2 regions of the Burkholderia sp. PU8-34 genome follow, and region 2 is predicted to be linked to the other one. Evidence: riboswitches for the same ligand, from Rfam matches in the RefSeq annotation. Region 2 holds a riboswitch; the other holds the start of a gene.
What was found. Region 2 has a riboswitch for cobalamin ahead of cobG (precorrin-3B synthase). Riboswitches for the same ligand answer to the same signal wherever they lie in the genome.

Region 1 (9,924 bases), on a different contig from region 2:
GGTCTGCTCCGCGTGCGCGGCCGCGCTGCCGATCAGCAGGGTCAGGATCGTTGCACGCAATATCGTCTGTTTCATGCGGTTCTCCGCCGGCGGCACAGCCGGCTTGACGTCCGCGCATTATAAAAGCAAAGGGAGCGCGCGGTTTTGCGCTCCCTTGGCGGGCGGCCGGCTTGACGGCCGCATCATCGCCCGGCCTGATCTCAACCGGTCACGGCGCCCTGGTTCGCCGGGCGCGCGAGCGCCGCGAACTTCGCGAGCACGCCGCGCGTATAGCGCGGCGCCGGCTGCTTCCACGCGGCGCGGCGGCGCGCCAGTTCGGCGTCGTCGACGTTCAGCTGCAGCACCAGCCGGTGCGCGTCGATCGTGATCGAGTCGCCTTCCTGCACGAGCGCGATCGTGCCGCCGACGAACGCTTCCGGCGCGACGTGGCCGACCACCATGCCCCAGGTGCCGCCCGAGAAGCGGCCGTCGGTGATGAAACCGACCGATTCGCCGAGCCCCTTGCCGATGATCGCCGACGTCGGCGCGAGCATTTCCGGCATCCCCGGGCCACCCTGCGGGCCGAGATAGCGCAGCACGAGCACGTCGCCCGCGTGGATCCTGTCGCCGAGGATCGCTTCCATCGCGCTCTGCTCGTCGTCGAACACGCGCGCAGGGCCGGTGATGACCGGGTTCTTCAGGCCGGTGATCTTCGCAACCGCGCCGTCTTCCGCAAGGTTGCCCTTCAGGATCGCGAGGTGGCCCTCCTTGTACAGCGCCTGGCCGATCGGGTAGATCACGTTCTGGTCCGCGCGCGGCACGCTCGGCACGTCCTTCAACTCGTCGGCGAGCGTGCGGCCCGTGATCGTGATGCAGTCGCCGTGCAACAGGCCGGCGTCGAGCAGGATCTTCAGCACCTGTGGAATGCCGCCCGCCTGGTGCAGGTCGGTCGCGACGTACTGGCCCGACGGCTTCAGGTCGCAGATCACCGGCACGCGCTTGCGGATGCGCTCGAAGTCGTCGATCGTCCAGTCGACCTCGGCTGCGTGCGCGATCGCCAGATAGTGCAGCACGGCGTTGGTCGAGCCGCCGGTCGCCATGATCAGCGACACCGCGTTCTCGATCGATTGCTTCGTGATGATGTCGCGCGGCTTCAGGTCCTGCTTCACCGCTTCGACAAGCACGCGCGCCGATTCGGCCGCGGAGTCGACCTTTTCCTGGTCGGGGTTCGCCATCGTCGACGAATACAGCAGCGACATGCCGAGCGCCTCGAACGACGAGCTCATCGTGTTCGCGGTGTACATGCCGCCGCACGAGCCGGTCGTCGGGCACGCGTTCTGCTCGACCCCTTCGAAATCCTCCTGCGACATCCGGCCCGCGGTGAACTCGCCGACGGCCTCGAACGACGACACGATCGTCAGGTCGCGACCCTTCCAGTGGCCGGGGCGGATCGTGCCGCCATACACGTAGATACCCGGCACGTTCAGCCGCGCGAGTGCGATCATGCCGCCTGGCATGTTCTTGTCGCAGCCGCCGACGACGACCACGCCGTCCATCCACTGGCCCTGCACGCAGGTCTCGATGCAGTCGGCGATCACTTCGCGCGACACGAGCGAGTATTTCATCCCCTCGGTGCCCATCGACATGCCGTCCGAGATGGTCGGCGTGCCGAAGATCTGCGGGTTCGCGTCGGCGGCCTTCACGGCCGCGACCGCCGCATCCGACAGGCGCTGCAGGCCCGCGTTGCACGGCGTGATCGTCGAATGGCCGTTGGCGATGCCGATCATCGGCTTGTCGAAATCTTCCTTCCGGTAGCCGAGCGCGTAATACATCGAGCGGTTCGGCGAACGGGCCACGCCTTGCGTGACGTTCTTCGAGCGGCGGTTGTATGACATGGGGACTCCATCCTGGTGTGGGTGATGCCTGCGGGTGCACACGCAGGCGGCGCATCGGCTCCGATGACGCAAGGATGCGATTTCCCTCTGAGCGTGTCCAATATATTATTCATCGCCTATTAGGTCGTTTTCCATATGACTGACGATGCCTGACCTGACCCCCGATCTGCGGCAGTGGCGCTACTTCGTGACCGTTGCCGAAGAACGCCATTTCGGCCGCGCGGCAACGCGCCTGTCGATGACGCAGCCGCCGCTGTCGCAGGCGATCCGCGCGCTCGAGGAGCAGCTCGGCGTTGCATTGTTCGTGCGCACCAAGCGCTCGGTCGCGCTGACGGCCGTAGGCGCGGCGCTGCTCGCGGACGTGCGCAAGCTGCTCGAGGCGGCCGACGCGTTGCCGTCGCGCGCGCAGAGCCTCGCGCGCGGCGAGACCGGCTCGCTCGCGCTCGCGTTCGTGTCGACCGCCGACTACGGATTGCTGCCGTCGCTGTTGCGCGCGTTCGGCGCGCGCTATCCGCAGGTGCGGCTGCAGCTCGCGGAGGCGACGAGCGACGTGCAGATCGAGGAGCTCGCCGCCGGCCGCATCGACGCCGGGCTGATCATTCCGCCCGTGCCGCCGCGCCATGCGGCCGAGCTGTCGTACCTGCCCGTCGTGCGCGAGCCGCTCGTGCTGGCGATGCCCGCGGCGATGTGTGACGCGCCCGGCGACACGCCGGTGCGGCTCGCCGACGTGGCCGCGTTGCCGCTCGTGATCTTCCCGCGCCGTTTGGCGCCCGGCTTTTATGACATCATTACGGGCTGCTACGGCGCGGCGGGGGAGACCCCGCGCATCGGCCAGGAAGCGATCCAGATGCAGACGATCGTGAGCCTCGTGTCGGCCGGCATGGGTGTCGCACTGGTGCCGCAGTCGCTGCGTAACCTGCGGCGCACCGGCGTGGTCTACCGGCCGCTCGCGGGTGATGCGCCCGTCGTCGAGACGGGCCTCGTGTGGCGCACCGGCGACGTCAGCCCCGTGCTGGCCGGCTTCATCGACATCGTGCGCGCGCGGGCGTTCGCGAGCGCATGACGTGAACGATGGCGCGCCGGCGTCGTCCAATGCGCGGCGCGGCACGTTTGCGCGCCGTCGCACCGAATTCGAAACCTTCACCGTTAACCCATGATCATTCACCCGAATTTCGACCCCGTTGCGATCCATCTCGGGCCGCTCGCCGTGCGCTGGTACGGGCTCATGTATCTCGTCGGTTTCATCGCCGCGATCGTCGTCGGCCGCGTCCGCCTTAAGCTGCCGCACGTCGCCGCGCAGGGCTGGACCGCGAAGGACATCGACGACATGATGTTCTACGGCGTGCTCGGCACCGTGCTCGGCGGCCGGCTCGGCTACGTGCTGTTCTACAAGGCGAGCTTCTACTTCACGCATCCGCTCGACATCTTCAAGGTGTGGGAAGGCGGCATGTCGTTCCACGGCGGCTTCCTCGGCGTGACGCTCGCGATGATGCTGTTCGCGTGGCAGCGCAAGCGTCACTGGCTGCAGGTCACCGATTTCGTCGCGCCGATGGTGCCGACGGGTCTCGCGGCGGGCCGCCTCGGCAATTTCATCAACGGCGAGCTGTGGGGCCGCGTGACCGATCCGGCCGCGCCGTGGGCGATGCTGTTCCCGGGCGCGTCGCGCGACGATGCCGCGTGGCTCGGCGCGCATCCGGAACTCGCCGCGAAGTGGCACCTGAACGACGTGTTCCTGCAATACCAGATGCTGCCGCGCCATCCTTCGCAGCTCTACGAAATTGCGCTCGAAGGCATCACGCTGTTCTTCGTGCTGTTCTTGTTCGCGCGCAAGTCGCGTCCGATGGGGGCGGTGTCCGCGCTGTTTCTGATCGGCTACGGCCTCGCACGCTTCACGGTCGAGTTCGCGCGCGAGCCGGACGACTTCCTCGGCCTGCTTGCGCTCGGCCTGTCGATGGGGCAGTGGCTGTCGCTGCCGATGATCCTCGCGGGCATCGCGCTGATGATCTGGGCGTATCGCCGCCGCGCGGCCGCGGCCACTGCATGATGCGCTTGCGCGCGTGACGCACCAACGAAAAACGCCGGCCCCGGGGCCGGCGTTTTCGCATCTGGCGTGCAGACTGCCCGCGTGACTTCGATTACTTCAGTTACTTCATCTGCACCGAGCCGTTGACCGTGACCGTCACGGTCGCCTTGCCGCCTTCGACGGCGATCGGCGCGCTCATCTTCGCGCTGTCCATCGCAGGCGCGGCCATCGCCATCATGCGCGGATACGGCTGCACGTTGCGGCCGCTGCCGACGTTTACGTCGCGAATCGAATAGCTGCTGTAGCCGAATGCCTTCGCGGCTTCGTCCGCACGCATGCGGAACGACTTGATCGCTTCGGTCGTGAGCTTCTCTTCGGCTGCGCGTTGCGCTTCGGGCGACAGCGAGAACTCGACGTTCGCCACCTGCATCAGGTTCGACAACTGGCCCGCGAGCTTCGACGCCGCGGCGAAATCGCGCGACTCGAGCACGACTTCCGTGCGGCCGCGCCATGCGGAGATCTTGCCGTCGCGATCGGTGCTCGGATAGACGGAGAACGCGCCCGTATGCGCGGTCACGCCGGACACGCTCTTCGCTTGTGCGAGCGCGGCGTCGGCGCGCTGGTTCAGCTGCGACGTCAGGCTGCCCGGATCCTTCGCCTGCTCTTCATAGAACAGCGTGATATGGATGATGTCCTGCGGCACTTCGCTGCTCGCCTGCGACGACAGCGACAGCACGCCCGACGGCTGCGGGAAGTGCGGGTTGACGGCTTGGGCCTGCGCGGTGGCGGGCGCGATGGCCAGCACAGCGGGCACGGCGGCGGCAAGCATCAGCGACAGCGCGAGTGCGGATTTCTTCGTCATTGTTGGGTTCCTTGTCGATGGCGCGCACGCGGATCGCGCGTGCGCGACGCGGGCGGACCGCGCGAGGGAAAAACGACAGCCGGCCGGATCGGCCGGTCGCGGTTGCTTAGGCCCGGCGATGCATCGGCGAGTTCCGGACGCGCCGCGCATGCTGACCAAATTTGACGTTTGCCCGCCCGCGCTTACTTCATCAGCCGTTCGGTGATGAAGCGCCATTCGGCGCGCGTGACAGGTGTGATCGACAGCCGGTTGCCTTTCGCAAGCACACGCATGTCGGCGAGCTCGTCGTATTCGCGCAGCGCCGCGAGCGGCACGAGCGGCGACTTCTTCACGAAGCGAACGTCGACGAGCAGCCAGCGCGGCGTTTCCTGCGTCGACTTCGGATCGTAATAGGGACTCTTCGGATCGAATTGCGTGGGATCGGGGTAGGGTGTCGACGACACTTCGGCGACGCCCGCGATGCCCGGCTCGGGGCAGCTCGAGTGATAGAACAGCACGCCGTCGCCGAGCTTCATCGTGTCGCGCATGAAATTGCGCGCCTGATAGTTGCGCACGCCGGTCCAGGGCAGCGTGCGCTGCGGCGCGTTCGCGAGATCGTCGATGCTCGCTTCGTCCGGTTCGGACTTCATCAGCCAGTATTGCATGGATCGTGATCGACGCAGAAAGAGGCTGCTACAAGAGGCCGCTACAAAAGAGGCCGCTACAAAAGGAAACGGCATCGGGTGCAAGACCCGATGCCGTTGGATAGGCCCCCGCCTTAGCCGCTAGGCCGGCATCCTGAACCTGGGGTTCAGAATTGGTCGCAGTTAGCAGCACTTCGGGTACATCAGACAGAGTGACGCGCGCGCCCGTGCTACAAATTTCCGCAACCGTGCACATGGCATTGGTTCAAGGAATATATGACCTTGGCGAACCAGGCAGGGAAGCTGACTGAACTGTGAATCGTTGTGTCCAATTTGACCACCGTTGACCGCTGAGATCAAGGGGAATCGACACATCGATTCGAGGTTACTGCGTCTCGTGCTGTGCGAGCACCGCACCGAGTTTTTCGTTCATCTGGCGCATTGTACGCCGGATTTCTTCCGCCGGAAATGCTTCACCGTGACGCACGCTCGTTTGCAGCCGCAGCAGTTCGGACGCGAGCGACAGCGCCGCCATCACGGCGATGCGATCGGTGCCGCGCACCGAGCTGTTCGAGCGGATCTTCGTCATTTCCGCGTCGACACGCGCGACAGCCTCGAGCAGCGCCCCTTCGGTCTCGGCCGAACAGGCGAGACGATAGGCCTGGCCGAGAATCGAGACTTCGATCTGCTTGGTGCTCATGCGTGTTCTCCGTGGCTTGCCGCGTCGTCGCGATCGGCGCGCGCCTGTGTATCCAGCAGATCGAGCTGGTTGTCGGTTTCCGCCACGCTCTTCGAGCGCGGCAGCTTCTCGAGAATCGCGTTCAGTTTCACCTGAGCGTCGTCGATCTTCGCCGACAGCGTGTCGCGTTCCGCCTCGAGCGCATTGCGTTCCTCGCGCAGTTGCGTGAGCTCGGCGCGCACCGTGTCCGCTTCCGCGCGCAATTGCGCGACTTGCTCTTCGAGCGCGAGCCGTTCCGAGTGATAGCGCTGGTTCAGTGCAATCAGCCGGCCAATATTTTGAGATAGGGTTTCGAGTTCGTTGAGCATCTGCTGCGTCCTCTAAAGACCCAGCATTTTAGCGCGGAATAACGCGCATTCCGACATCTGTAACGTTTCCAGTCGTAACACCCCTGCTTCTTGCCGCGAAATTGCGAGACGGGGGCCGGTTTTTGCCTGTGTGCCGAGCGCTTTCTTGACGCTCTCGCGGACCGCTCCTAAACTGGCGCCGCCTCGGTGCTCGCGCGTGCGACGCGCGGTTAAACGGGAAGCAGGGCGCCGGCTCCGCCAGGAGCGGCCAACCTGCGCTGCCCCCGCAACGGTAAGCGGCCGCATCGGACGATGCAGGCCGGCTCGGGTGCGCTCGGCGTGTGCGGTTCGCATGCGGGCGCAGGCCACTGCGCATGATTGCGCGGGAAGGCGAGCCGGTGTGCCGCCAGCCCGGATACCGGCCGAGGCGGGGAGCCCGTGCGCGGGCTTCATGACGCGCGGCCTGCGGGGAAGCGGGGCGCGCAGCCGTTCACAGGATGTCTTCGATGCTGACCCCAATCGCCCGCAACGCGCTCGGCGCGCTATGCGGGCTGCCGCTCGCCGCCGCGGCCCAGACTGCTGCTGCACCGGCCGTACCCGCCACCTCCACCACACCCGCTGCCGCGCAGACAGGACAGAACACCGACGCGCAGCTGCTCGCGCCGGTCGTCGTCACCGCGCAGCGCGCGCCGCAGGTCCTTGCCGATGCGATTCCGCAAACGACCGTGTTCGACGCGCAGGACATCGCTGCGCATCCGGGCGCCGACCTGCCGACGCTGCTCGCGTTCGCGCCAGGCGCGCAGATCGTGCGCAACGGCGGCCCTGGCGCGAGCGCGACGCTGTTTTTGCGCGGCGCGCAATCGACGCAATCGCTCGTGCTGGTCGACGGCGTGCGCGTCGATTCCGCGAGCCTCGGCGCCGCGCAGCTGAGCCAGCTGCCGCTCGACCAGATCGAGCGGGTCGAGATCGTGAACGGCAACGTGTCGTCGCTGTATGGCTCCGGTGCGATCGGCGGCGTCGTGCAGGTGTTCACGAAGGACGGCGGCAATCATCCGCCGCGCTTCAACTTTGCGGTCGGCCTCGGCAGCTATGGCACGCAGACGCAGCAGGCGGGCGTGTCGGGCCGGCTCGACGCCGACGGCAAGACGACCTTCAGCGTGTCGATCGCGCGCGACAAGGACAACGGCTTTTCCGCGCTCGATCCGGCGAAGCAGCCGAATGCGAACCCGAACGCGAACGGCTACCTGAACGAGAGCGTCACCGCATCGCTGCGGCATCGCTTCGACGATCGCTGGGATGCGGGCGTCACGTACTTCCAGTCGAACGGCACCAACAGCTACGACAACGCGTTCGGCGCGCCGACCGACCTGAACAACCTGTATTCGCGCGTGCAGCAGGCGCGCGTCTTCGCGAACGGCAAGCTGTTCGACTGGTGGACGACGCATGTCAGCGTGGCGACCGGCAACGACCGCAGCCAGACGGAGCTGAACGGCGTCTACACCGACCACTTCAATACCGACAACCGCCAGTACACGTGGCAGAACGATTTCCGGATCGCGCCCGACCACATGATCCAGGCCGGCTACGAGCGGCTCGACCAGCAGTTCATGTCGAACGTGTATTCGGCGCCGCAACGCCACGTGAATTCCGGCTGGCTCGGCTACATGGGGCGCATCGGCCGCCAGCAGTTCCAGGCGAGCCTGCGGCGCGACCAGTATTCGGATTTCGGCGGCGCGAACTCGTACTATCTGGGCTACGGGCTCGACCTCACCGATCGCTGGAAAATCACCGCCAGCTATTCGGACGCGTTTCGCGCGCCGAGCTTCAACGACCTCTATTACCCGATCGCCGGGAATCCGTCGATCCAGCCCGAGCGCAGCCACTCGGTCGAGGCCGCGCTGCAATATGCGGCGAACGCGGTGGGCGTCATGCGCATCACCGTGTTCCAGACGCGCTATTCGAACCTGATCGACTACCGGCCTGAAGCGAACAGCTTCTTCTATGTCGCGCAGAATGTCGGCCGGGCGAAGGTGCAGGGGCTCGAAGGCTCGTGGCAAGGGCACGTCGGCGCGACCGACGTGCGGGTTGCCGCCACCTTGCAGAACCCGATCGACGAAACGCAGAATCAGGACCTGGACCGGCGCGCGCGGCGCTTCGCGTCGGCAGCGGTGAGCCGCGCGTTCGGCCCGGTGCGCGTCGGCGGCGAATGGCTCGTCAGTGGCGCGCGCAACGATTCGGGCGGCGGGCGGCTCGGCGGTTATGGGCTCGTCAATCTGTCCGCGCGCTACAACATCACGAAGGCGTGGTACGTCAGCGCGCGCATCGACAACCTCTTCGACAAGGACTACGAGCTTGCCTACGCATACAACACGCCGCGGCGCGGCGCCTATGTCACGCTCGGCTGGCAGCAGCAGTAAGCGCCCGGCGTGCGCGGCACGGTGCGCCGCATGAGCGCCACGCGCGCGGCGGCGATCTGGGCGGCGCTCGCCGTGGCCGTCGCCGTGCTGTTCGTCGCGTCGCTGACGATCGGCAGCGTGCCGATGTCGCCGCTGCAGGCGCTCGCATCGCTCGTTCCGCACGGCGGCGGCGATGCGCTGTTCGCCGACATCGTTCGCACGCTGCGGCTGCCGCGCGCGCTCGCGGGCTTCGCGTGCGGCGCATTGCTCGCACTCGCGGGCGCGCTGCTGCAGGTGCTGCTGCGCAATCCGCTCGCGGAACCGTACGTGCTCGGCGTGTCGGGCGGCGCGGCCGGCTTTGCGCTCGTCGCGATGATCGCGGGCGCCGCGTGGTGGCTCGTCGATGCGTCGGCGTTCGCCGGCGCGCTCGTGTCCGTGGGGCTCGTGCTCGGCCTCGCGCGCCGCGAGCTGTGGCGCGGCGAGTTGCGTGACGCGTCGCCGCGGCTGCTGCTCACCGGCGTCGTGATCGCGGCCGGGTGGGGCGCGCTCGTCACGCTGCTGCTGTCGCTCGCGCCCGATGCCAGGCTGCGCGGCATCATCTTCTGGCTGACCGGCGACCTGAACGGCGCCGCGGCGCCATGGTTCGCGTGGGCCGCGCTTGCGCTCGCCGCGTGCGTCGCGCTGCCGGCCGCGCCGCAGCTGAACGTGCTGCTGCGCGGCGACGCGACCGCACTCGCGCTCGGCGTGCCGGTCGCGCGGCTGCGCGTGCGCATCTACCTCGTCGCGTCGCTGGCCGCGGCTGCTGCGGTGACGACCGCGGGCACGATCGGCTTCGTCGGGCTCGTCGTCCCGCATGCGCTGCGTCTCGCGTTCGGCAACGACCAGCGCATGCTGCTGCCTGCCGCGCTGCTCGCGGGCGGCGGCGGCGTGATGGCGGCCGACCTGCTCGCGCGGACCGTGATCGCGCCCGCGCAGTTGCCGGTCGGCGTGATGACCGCGCTGATCGGTGTGCCGGTGTTCCTGTGGATGTTGCTGAGGAGACCGACGCGATGAATGCAGCCGTATCCTTGCCGGCCACCGGCGTCTCGTACGCGGCTGTCCACCTGACGCTGCGGGTCGG
Region 2 (9,924 bases):
GCGTTGACGGCGGCGGCTGCCATCGCGCTGCCGCCGCGCCGGCCGAGCAGCGCGACGTACGGCACGCCGCGGCTGTCGGCCGCGAGCAGCGCCTTCGATTCGGCCGCGCCGATGAAACCGACCGGGAAACCGACGATCAGCGCGGGGCGCGGCGCACCGGCGTCGAGCATGTCGAGCAGGTGGAACAGCGCGGTCGGCGCGTTGCCGATCACGACGACGCTGCCCGCGAGGTGCGGCCGCCACAGTTCGAGCGCGGCGGCCGAGCGCGTGTTGCCAAGCTGTCGGGCGAGATCAGGCACCTCGGGTTCGCCGAGCGTGCACAGCACGCGGTTGCCGGCCGGCAGCCGCGCGCGTGTGATCCCTTCGGCCACCATTTTCGCGTCGCAGAGGATCGGCGCGCCGGCGGCCAGCGCCGAGCGGCCCGCATTGCCCGCGCCCGCGGAAAACCGCAGGTCGTCGACGACATCGACCATCCCGCACGCGTGGATCACGCGTACCGCGAGTTTCTCGAGGTCGGGCGGGATGCGCGACAGGTCGGCCTCGGCGCGGATCGTCGCGAACGACTGGCGGTAGATTTCCTGCCCGTCGCGAATGTAGTCAAGCATCGTTGAAGTCCTGGCTTTGCCGCGCATCGCCCAGTCGGGCCGCGGCTTGGTCGATCGTCAAATGGCGCGCGAGCAGGGTGCCGAGGCCCGCTGCGTCTTCGCGCCGGTACAGGTCGTAGTGCGCCGGCGCGACCGCGACGAGCGTGTGCTCCGCGGCGCGCGGCAGCGCGCAGTGGCGCTCGCAGCCGGTCAGGTGCGCGTCGAGCACATGCCCGACGCGTTCGGCAAGTGCGAGCGCGTCGCGCTTCGTGTCGGCGCGCGCTTTCGCGCATCCGGCGCTGCCCGAGCACGCGGCGAGCCGTGCGAGCGGATCGGCCGGCGACACGACAAGACCGAGCGCGGCGAGCGCATCGCACACCGCGTGCGCATCGGCCGTCGCGACGCCGTGGACGAACACGCCTTGCCACGGCGTCATCGACAGCGTGCAGTCGCCATGCGCGTCGGCCAGCGCTGCGAGCGCGTCGAGCCGCGCAGCGTCGAGACGGCCGAGCGCGAACTGCACGCCGACGCTGCAGCGGCCCGCATCGTTCGACGCACGGGCACCGAAGCGCAACGCGAAATCGGACGACGCACGCCGCCAGTCGGAAAGCGCGGGATCGGCTGCAAGCGGAAACGGAACATAGGTTTGCGCGCGCTCGAGCAGCGCCTGGGCGCCGCATGTCGCCAGCAACGCGCGCATCCGCGACACGTCGGCCGGCGCGAGGTCGACGAACGCGAGCAGCAGCGCGCGAACGAGCGCGACGGTTTCCTCAGGCGAAACGTCGACGACGGCAGGCGCATCGCCGCGCGCCACGGGCGGACAGCCGGCGAGCCCGGCCGCGATGCGCACCGCGCCGTCGCCGCGACGCCACGCCGCGAGCCAGATATCGTGCGGATGATCGAGCGCGGCGACGGCCTCGCCGCCGTCGAGCTGGATCGCGAATTTCGGCGACAGTTCGAACCGGCGTGGCTCGCGCGCGAGCATGTCGAGCAGCGGCGCGGCCAGCGCGCAGCTGTCGATCAGCGCGGCGGGATCGCGCCCGCCAAGCGGGCTCAGCATCAGGTTGCGGACGTCGTCGCTCGCCGCGAGCTCGGCGACATCGCCGCAGGCGTCGACGAGCGGGCCGAGCCCCGCGTCGAGCAGCGCGCGGGTGAGTGCGTCGCTTTCGCCGTCGCGGATGCCGCGCAACTGGAGATTCGCGCGGTTGGTCGCCTCGATCACGCCGGAGCCGTGCGCACGCGCAACGGCCGCTATCGCGCGCGCCTGCGCCGTGTCGAGCCGGCCACCCGGCAGCTTGATCCGGCACAGCCCGCCGTCGGCCGCGGCGACGACGCGCACGAGCCCCGGGCAGGCCGACGGCCGCACGGCAGGCGTTGCAGGGGACGAAACCGGGAACGATTCGGGGGCGGAACTCAACGGGGCACCGGGACAGTGTCGCGCCGCGGCCAACGCATCGGTACACCCCGCCCGATGCTGGCTGGCACGCACGCACTTTCAGGCCGGCAGGTCTCCTGGCTGGCAGGTCGGCGCCCGCTCCAGGCCTTCCCGGTAAAACCAGTGGCGTCGGGTGGAGGCGGGCTCGCTGTCTACAGTTGCGGGGGCAGCCACAGCAGCGCGGCACGCGCCCTGTGTTCCCTCTTCGGCCCCGAAGGGGCACCGGCGAACGAACGCCGTAGGATACCCGATTTTCCGGGCGGTTCGCGACGCCCGCCAACCCGCTTGCGAACCTTGCCGTTCCGGGCTTCCGGTCCGTGCCGACCCGCAGGTGAAACGCGCGGTGGAACACGGTACCATGCCGTCTTTCGCAACACGGACGGACGCGCCGGCGGCTTTACGGCCGCTGGCGGCGACACGATGAAATCGAACGATGGGGAAGGGTGCATGACGGCGTGGCTGACGGTGGTGGGAATCGGCGACGACGGTTTCGCGGGGCTCGGGCGCAGCGCGCGCCGCGCGTTGCTCGATGCGACGCTCGTCGTCGGCGCGCCGCGGCACCTCGACATGCTGCCCGCGCGGCTGCGCGCCGCGCGCGAACCGTGGCCGTCGCCGTTCGATCTCGCCGGCGTGCTCGCGCGGCGCCATTCGCCCGTCTGCGTGCTCGCGAGCGGCGACCCGATGCTGTTCGGCGTCGGCGCGACGCTCGCGCGCCAGCTTGCCCCCGGCGAATGGCGCGTGCTGCCCGCGCCATCGTCGCTGTCGCTGGCCGCGGCACGCCTCGGCTGGGCGCTGCAGGATGTCGGCGCCGCGTCGCTGGTCGGCCGGCCGCTCGCGACGCTCGCGCGGCATCTGCTGCCGGGGCGGCGCCTGTTCGTGCTGAGCGCGGACGGCCGCACGCCCGCGGCGGTCGCGGCGGAACTGACCGCGCGCGGCTTCGGGCCGAGCCGGATCAGCGTGTTCGAACATCTGGGCGGCCCGCTCGAGCGCCGCATCGACGGGCTCGCGCACGACTGGTCGGTCGACGAAACCGCGGCGCTGAACCTCGTTGCGCTCGACTGCCGCACGGCGCCCGATGCGCCGCGGCGCGCGCTGACCCCCGGTCTGCCGGACGACGCCTACCGCCACGACGGCCAGCTTACCAAGCGCGACATGCGCGCGATGACGCTCGCGCGCCTCGCGCCCGCGCCCGGCGAGCTGCTGTGGGATGTCGGCGCCGGCTGCGGGTCGATCGGCATCGAATGGATGCGTGCGCATCCGTCGTGCCAGGCGATCGCGATCGAGTCGCATGCGGAGCGGCAACGCTACATCGAACACAATCGCGATGCGCTCGGCGTGCCGGGGCTGCAACTCGTCGCCGGGCGCGCGCCCGATGCGCTCGCGGGGCTCGCCGCGCCCGACGCGATCTTCATCGGCGGCGGCGCGACCGTGCCCGGCGTGCTCGACGCATGCTGGTCGGCGCTGAAACCCGGCGGCCGGCTCGTCGCGAATGCCGTCACGCTGCAAGGTGAAATGGCGCTCGCCGGATGGCGTGATGGACATGGCGGCACGCTCACGCGCGTGTCGCTCGCGCAGGCCGAGCCGCTCGGCCGCTTCGACAGCTGGCGGCAGGCGCTGCCGGTCACGCTGTACGACGTGCGCAAGCCTGCGCCCGACGACACGAATCCCGCGACGTGATGCGCGACGAAACGCCCGAACAGCCCGCACCGCTGCGCTTCGGCTATACGACCGGAAGCTGCGCGACCGCGACGTCGCTCGCCGCCGCGCGTCTGCTGCTGACCGGCATCGCGGACGACGCGGTCGAGATCGTGTTGCCGAAGGGCCAGCGCGTCGTGATGCGGCTCGAGTTCTGCCGGATCATGGGTAGCAGCCCGGAACACGGTGCCGAAGCCGGCACGATCAAGGACGCCGGCGACGATCCGGACGTCACGCACGGCGCACTGGTGTTCGCACGCGTTGCGCTCGCGGCGGCGCCCGGCGTGCGCTTCCATGCGGGGCCGGGCGTCGGCACGGTCACGCGTGCCGGGCTCACGCTGCCGGTCGGCGAACCGGCGATCAACCCGGTGCCGCGCGAGATGATGACAACGCATTTGACCGAATTCGCGGCCGAGCACGGTTATTCCGGCGGCTTCGACGTGACGATCGGCGTCGAAGGCGGCGAGGCGCTCGCGCTGAAGACGATGAACCCGCGGCTCGGCATCGTCGGCGGACTGTCGATCCTCGGCACGACCGGCATCGTGCGGCCGTTCTCGTGCTCCGCGTATATCGCGTCGATCCACCAGGGCATCGACGTCGCACGCGCGAACGGAATCGGCCACATCGCCGCCTGCACGGGCAATGCAAGCGAGGACGCGATGCGCGCGCACTATCGCCTGTCGGACATGGCGCTGGTCGAGATGGGCGATTTCGCGGGTGCGGTGCTGAAGCACCTGCGGCGCGCGCCGATTGAGCGGGTCTCCATGTGTGGCGGCTTCGGCAAGCTCAGCAAGCTGGCGGCCGGCCATCTCGACCTGCACAGCCGCCATTCGAGCATCGACCTGCCGCTGCTCGCGCAATGGGCGGCGGAGGCCGGCGCGAGCGACGCGCTGCAGGCCGCGATGCGCGCGGCGAACACGAGCCAGGAAGCGCTGAAGCTCGCACACGCGGACGGCGTGCCGCTCGGCGACATCGTGTGCGCGCATGCGCTGCGCGTCGCCCGCGACATCGTGCCCGCGTCGGTCGCGCTCGAGATGTTCGCCATCGACCGGCAGGGCCGCTTCGTCGGAGTCGCGCAATGAACGCGCGGATCCTGCTGCTCGGCGGCACCGGCGATGCGCTGAAGATCGCCCGCGCGCTCGGCCCGCGCCATGTGTACAGTCTCGCCGGGCTCGGCAAGGTGCCGGCCGATCTCGCGTGCGAAGTGCGGGTCGGCGGCTTCGGCGGTGCGGCCGGGCTGGCCGCGTATCTTCGCGAAGCCGGCATCGGCCTCGTGATCGACGCGACCCACCCGTATGCGGCGCGCATCAGCGCGAACGCGGCCGCCGCCGCGCGCGACGCGGGCGTGCGGTGCTGGGCGCTGCGCCGCGCATCGTGGCAGCCGCAGCCGGGCGACGACTGGCGGATGGTCGACGACTGGGCCGGCATCGAGGCCGCGCTCGCGCCGTTTCGCCGGCCGCTGTTCACGCTCGGCCGCGAACCGCTCGCGCATCTCGACGCGATACCGGTGCACCAGTTCTGGCTCGTGCGCTGTCTCGATCCGCATCCCGGCAACGCGCGCGCGCAGATCGTCGCCGCGCGCGGGCCGTTTACGCTCGACGGCGAACGGGCGCTGTTCGCACTCGCGGGCATCGACGTCGTCGTCAGCAAGAACAGCGGCGGCGCCGCGACCGAAGCGAAGCTCGACGTCGCGCGCGAGCGCCGGCTGCCGGTCGTGATGCTGCGCCGGCCGCCGTTGCCGGACGTCGATCGCGCGTTCGACTCGGCCGCCGAGTTGCTCGCTGCGCTCGACGCGCTCGATCCGGCGGCACGGGCGTGATGGCGCGCCACCGGCCGCACATGAATTGACGGAGTGTTTCAATGACGGTGTATTTCATCGGCGCGGGTCCCGGCGACCCGGAGCTGATCACGGTGAAGGGCCAGCGCCTCGTGCGCACGTGTCCGGTGATCCTGTACGCGGGCTCGCTCGTGCCTGAGGCCGTGCTCGACGGCCATCGCGCGGAGCAGGTTGTCAACACGGCAGAACTCGATCTCGACGCGATCGTTGCGCTGCTCGCCGACGCGCACGCGAAGGGGCAGGACATCGCGCGCGTGCATTCCGGCGATCCGTCGCTGTACGGCGCGATCGGCGAACAGATTCGCCGTCTGAAGGCGCTCGGGATTCCATATGAGATCGTGCCGGGGGTGACGGCCACCGCCGCGTGCGCCGCCACGCTCGGCTGCGAACTGACGCTGCCCGGCATCGCGCAGACGGTGATCCTCACGCGCTACGCGGGCAAGACGACGATGCCCGAAGGCGAGACGTTCGGTTCGCTCGCCGCGCATCGCGCGACGCTCGCGATCCATCTCGGCGTGCGCCATCTCGCGAAGATCGTCGACGACGCGCTACCGCACTACGGGCCCGACTGCCCGGTCGCGGTGATCTATCGCGCGAGCTGGCCCGACGAGGAACGCGTCGTCGGCACGCTCGCCGACATCGTCGGCAAGGTCGCGGGCACGCGCATCGAGCGCACCGCGCTGATCCTGATCGGCCGCGTGCTCGATGCGCAAGGGTTCGCGGATTCGACGCTGTACGCGAGCGAAGGGTAGGGCCGGGCGGTCAGAAGCCGCGGCGCGGGCCCGGCAGCCGTCGTCGCGCCGGCGACAACCATTCGGTCAATGTGTTGCGCAACGCGACGACACCCGGCAACTGTTCGAACTGCAAATCATGACCGGCTCAACGGCATGCAGCGCAGCGCCGCACCGATCGCGCGCCGCACGCGCAGGTCGGCCGTCATGTCACGCTCGATCACGCGCGCGCAACCCGCCGCGCGACCTGCGGCGCGAAACCGGCCGCGAGCGCGAACAGCGCGATGCACAGGCATGCCATCGCGATCCACGCAGGCGTCAGGTCCGCGAGATGCTGGCGGACGACGCCCGCCGCGAACGGGAACAGGCCCGCGATCAGGTAGCCGACACCCTGCACGAAGCCCGTCAGCGATGCCGCGTCGGCCGGCGTCGCCGCATGGTCGACCGTGACGATCAGCGACAGCGGGAACAGCGCGCCGATGCCCGCGCCCATCAGCAGCGCGGCGGGCAGCGCGAGCGTTTCCGGCGCCACGAGCATCAGCACGAGCCCGACGAACAGCGCGGCGATTGCCGCAACCAGCACCGGCCGGCGGTCGGGCACGCGATCGATCGTCGCCGAGACGGTGAGGCCGGCCACGACTTCCGCGAGCGTGACGCCGCCCAGCAAGCCGCCCGCCGCCGCGGGCGACCAGCCGAGCCGCATGTAGAACGGCGGCAGCCACGCGAGCACCAGCGTATAGGCGCCCGTTGCGATCCCGAAGAACAGCGCGAGCCGCCACGCGTGCGCGGAGCGCGACGGCCGTGACGCCAGCGCCGACGGCGCGGCGATCGTCACGCCGCCGCGGCTCGCGACCGGCCACGCGCATGCGGCCGCAACGGCCGGCACGGTCCAGCACGCGAGCGCCGCGAGCCAGCCCCAGCGCGTCGCGACGAGCGGTGCGGCGACGCTTGCAAGCACCGCGCCGCCCATGATCGACGTCGAGTAGACGCCCATCACGCCGCCGATGCGCGTCGCGAAGTTCGCTTTCACGAAACCGGGCAGCAGCGCCTGCACCATCGCAATGCCGACGCCCGCGCAGCACGCGCTCGCGAGCAGCAGCCACGCGTGCTGCGCGCCGACGCGCACCGCGCACGCCAGCCCGATCAGCACGATGCCGATCCCCACGCCGCCCGCGATTCCCGGCACGCGCTGCAGGCGCCGCGCGCACAGCGCGCCGAGCCCCATCAGCAGGATCGGGATCGTCGTGAGCAGGCTCGCGGTGCTGTCGCCGATGCCGGTCGCGCGCTGGATCATGTCGAGCAGCGGGCCGACCGCCGCGAGCGCCGGGCGCAGGTTCAGCCCGACGAGCACGATCGCGGCGAGCCGCCATCCGGGTGAGTTGAAACGATTCTTCATGAGAGGCCTCGGAGTCGAAAGCGGCATCCGGGCAGGGCGCCGCGCGTTTTGGTATAAATTGTCTCGACGTCAAGATAATTGCTGATTTATCTCGACGTCAAGATAACTTGTTCGCCGAGGAGGGTTAATGGATCGAGCCGCACAGGCGGTCGCGCAATGGCGCGACGAACGTCCGGATCTCGACGCGTCGTCGATGCTCGTGATGGGGCGGCTGCAGGAAGCGGCGCTCGTGATCGCGCGCGACCGTCTCAATCCGCTGTTTGCGCGCTACGGCATGCAGCCGGGGGAGTTCGACGTGCTCGCGACGCTGCGCCGCAGCGGCGCGCCGTTCGCGATGACACCGACCGCGCTGTACGACGCGCTGATGATGTCGTCGGGCGGGATGACGGCGCGCATCGACCGGCTGCAGAAGGCGGGCTGGGTCGAGCGCCGGCCGAATCCGGCCGATGGCCGCGGCACGCTCGTCGCGCTGACGGATGCGGGCCGCGTGCTGATCGACGATGCGGTGGTCGCGCATATCGAGAACCAGCAGGCGATGCTCGCAGCGCTGTCGAATGCCGAAGCGGCGCAGCTCGCGCGGCTGCTCGGGAAGCTGCTCGCGGGGTTGGGCGCGACAGGCGGTGGAATCGGTTAGTCCGGCCGTGTGGCCGGAAGGCTGGCGGCGGTGATTTGCGCGGCGATTCGGGGCGGGGCAGGCGGCATCGGTCGCGCAGGCGGCGGAATCGGCGGGTGCGGGTTTGTGCCCGCGCATTCACGCCGATTCACGCCGATAGCCGACCAGGCTTCGCGGTCTTCGATCGACCGCATCGGCGCATCGCGCAAGGCTGCGGGGCAACCGATGGCCAGCGACCGGCGCGGCGGCAGCCGCACCGGCCGCAGGGATCAGTTGCGCGCCGGGATATTGAGCCCGCGTGCGACAGCGGGGCGGGCGACGAACGCGTCGAGCGCGCGCGCGACGTGGCGGAATTCGCTGAAGCCGACCAGGTCGCCCGCTTCGTAGAAACCGACCAGGTTGCGCACCCACGGGAAGATCGCGATGTCGGCGATCGTGTACGTGTCGCCCATCATCCACTTGCGGTTGGCGAGGTGCGCGTCGAGCACCGCGAGCAGCCGCTTCGATTCGTCGACATAGCGGTCGCGCGGACGCTTGTCCTCGTATTCGCGGCCGGCGAACTTGTGGAAGAAGCCGACCTGGCCGAACATCGGGCCGATGCCGCCCATCTGGAACATCACCCACTGGATCGTCTCGTAGCGGCCCGCGAGATCCTTCGGGATCAGCTGGCCTGTCTTGTCCGCGAGGTAGATCAGGATCGCGCCGGATTCGAACAGCGCGAGCGGCTTGCCGTCCGGGCCGTTCGGATCGAGGATCGCGGGGATCTTGTTGTTCGGGTTCAGCGACAGGAACGCGGGCGAGAGCTGGTCGTTCGTGTCGAAGCGCACGAGATGCGGCTCGTACGGCAGGCCGGTTTCCTCGAGCATGATCGACGCCTTGACGCCGTTCGGCGTCGGCAGCGAGTAGAGCTGCAGGCGGTCGGGATGCTGGGCCGGCCATTTTTGCGTGATCGGGAAGGCGGACAGATCGGGCATGGAGGGTTCGCTTGTCGGGGTGGATCATCCGCGTGTCCGCCGCACCGCCGCGCGTGGCGCCCGTTTCGCGTGTCCGGAACGGGCGGTTGCGCCGGCGGGCGCGGCGGGCCGCGCCAAAGGGGCCACTGTAGCCGATCCGCGCAATCGGTGCTGGGAGCGGCCGCCGGGCTTACTTGCCGAAAGCTTTGTCGCCCGGCCGGCGATAGACGATCGGAGCCGCGAACCGGGCGCTGCGGGTTCGGCGCCCGGAGCCAGGTGTCCGCATCCGCGTGCCCCGCAAGGCGTTCCCAGTTGGGCGCTCTCGACAAGGTGTCCCAGGCTACGAACACGGAGTCAGGCGTCCCCCGACTAGGCGTCCGCGACTAGGCAACCGTAGCTACGCGCCCCAGCTAGGCGCCCCCAGCTACGCGCCCCGAACTAGGCGTCCCCAGCTACGCGCCCCGAACTAGGCGTCCCCCTCAAAAGTTATGCCGGATCCCGACCATCGCGGCCGTCGTGCCGACGCCCGGCGCGACCGGCTGCCCGTACACGAGCATCTGGTCCATCGTGCCGCGGTTGTTCACGTGGCCGACCTGCGCATACACCATCGTGCTTTTCGACAGGCTGTAGTCGGCCGCGAGCACGACCGCCGTCGATTTGTTCGCCGAACGATTGCGGTC

Region 1: linked by a shared signal. The riboswitch ahead of ACV22Z_RS16920 (TonB-dependent receptor domain-containing protein) and the one ahead of cobG (precorrin-3B synthase) in region 2 are both predicted to bind cobalamin.

Annotation. Positions count from the first base shown of each region.
Region 1 covers NZ_JBSAXC010000006.1:153,400-163,323, forward strand. The annotation lists gene ACV22Z_RS16875 (c-type cytochrome) at 1-75, opposite strand, end outside; gene ilvD (dihydroxy-acid dehydratase) at 201-1,874, opposite strand; gene ACV22Z_RS16885 (LysR substrate-binding domain-containing protein) at 2,020-2,937, shown strand; gene lgt (prolipoprotein diacylglyceryl transferase) at 3,028-3,918, shown strand; gene ACV22Z_RS16895 (SIMPL domain-containing protein) at 4,019-4,759, opposite strand; gene ACV22Z_RS16900 (EVE domain-containing protein) at 4,942-5,403, opposite strand; RNA gene ssrS (6S RNA) at 5,505-5,686, opposite strand; gene ACV22Z_RS16910 (cell division protein ZapA) at 5,768-6,082, opposite strand; gene ACV22Z_RS16915 (ATPase) at 6,079-6,429, opposite strand; cobalamin riboswitch at 6,597-6,849, shown strand; gene ACV22Z_RS16920 (TonB-dependent receptor domain-containing protein) at 6,915-8,825, shown strand; gene ACV22Z_RS16925 (FecCD family ABC transporter permease) at 8,856-9,857, shown strand; gene ACV22Z_RS16930 (ABC transporter ATP-binding protein) at 9,854-9,924, shown strand, end outside.
Region 2 covers NZ_JBSAXC010000002.1:684,726-694,649, forward strand. The annotation lists gene ACV22Z_RS07800 (precorrin-8X methylmutase) at 1-605, opposite strand, end outside; gene cobG (precorrin-3B synthase) at 598-2,001, opposite strand; cobalamin riboswitch at 2,070-2,261, opposite strand; gene cbiE (precorrin-6y C5,15-methyltransferase (decarboxylating) subunit CbiE) at 2,467-3,696, shown strand; gene ACV22Z_RS07815 (cobalt-precorrin-5B (C(1))-methyltransferase) at 3,696-4,796, shown strand; gene ACV22Z_RS07820 (cobalt-precorrin-6A reductase) at 4,793-5,533, shown strand; gene cobM (precorrin-4 C(11)-methyltransferase) at 5,575-6,303, shown strand; gene ACV22Z_RS07830 (MFS transporter) at 6,503-7,678, opposite strand; gene ACV22Z_RS07835 (MarR family winged helix-turn-helix transcriptional regulator) at 7,806-8,312, shown strand; gene ACV22Z_RS07840 (glutathione S-transferase N-terminal domain-containing protein) at 8,561-9,265, opposite strand; gene ACV22Z_RS07845 (porin) at 9,724-9,924, opposite strand, start outside.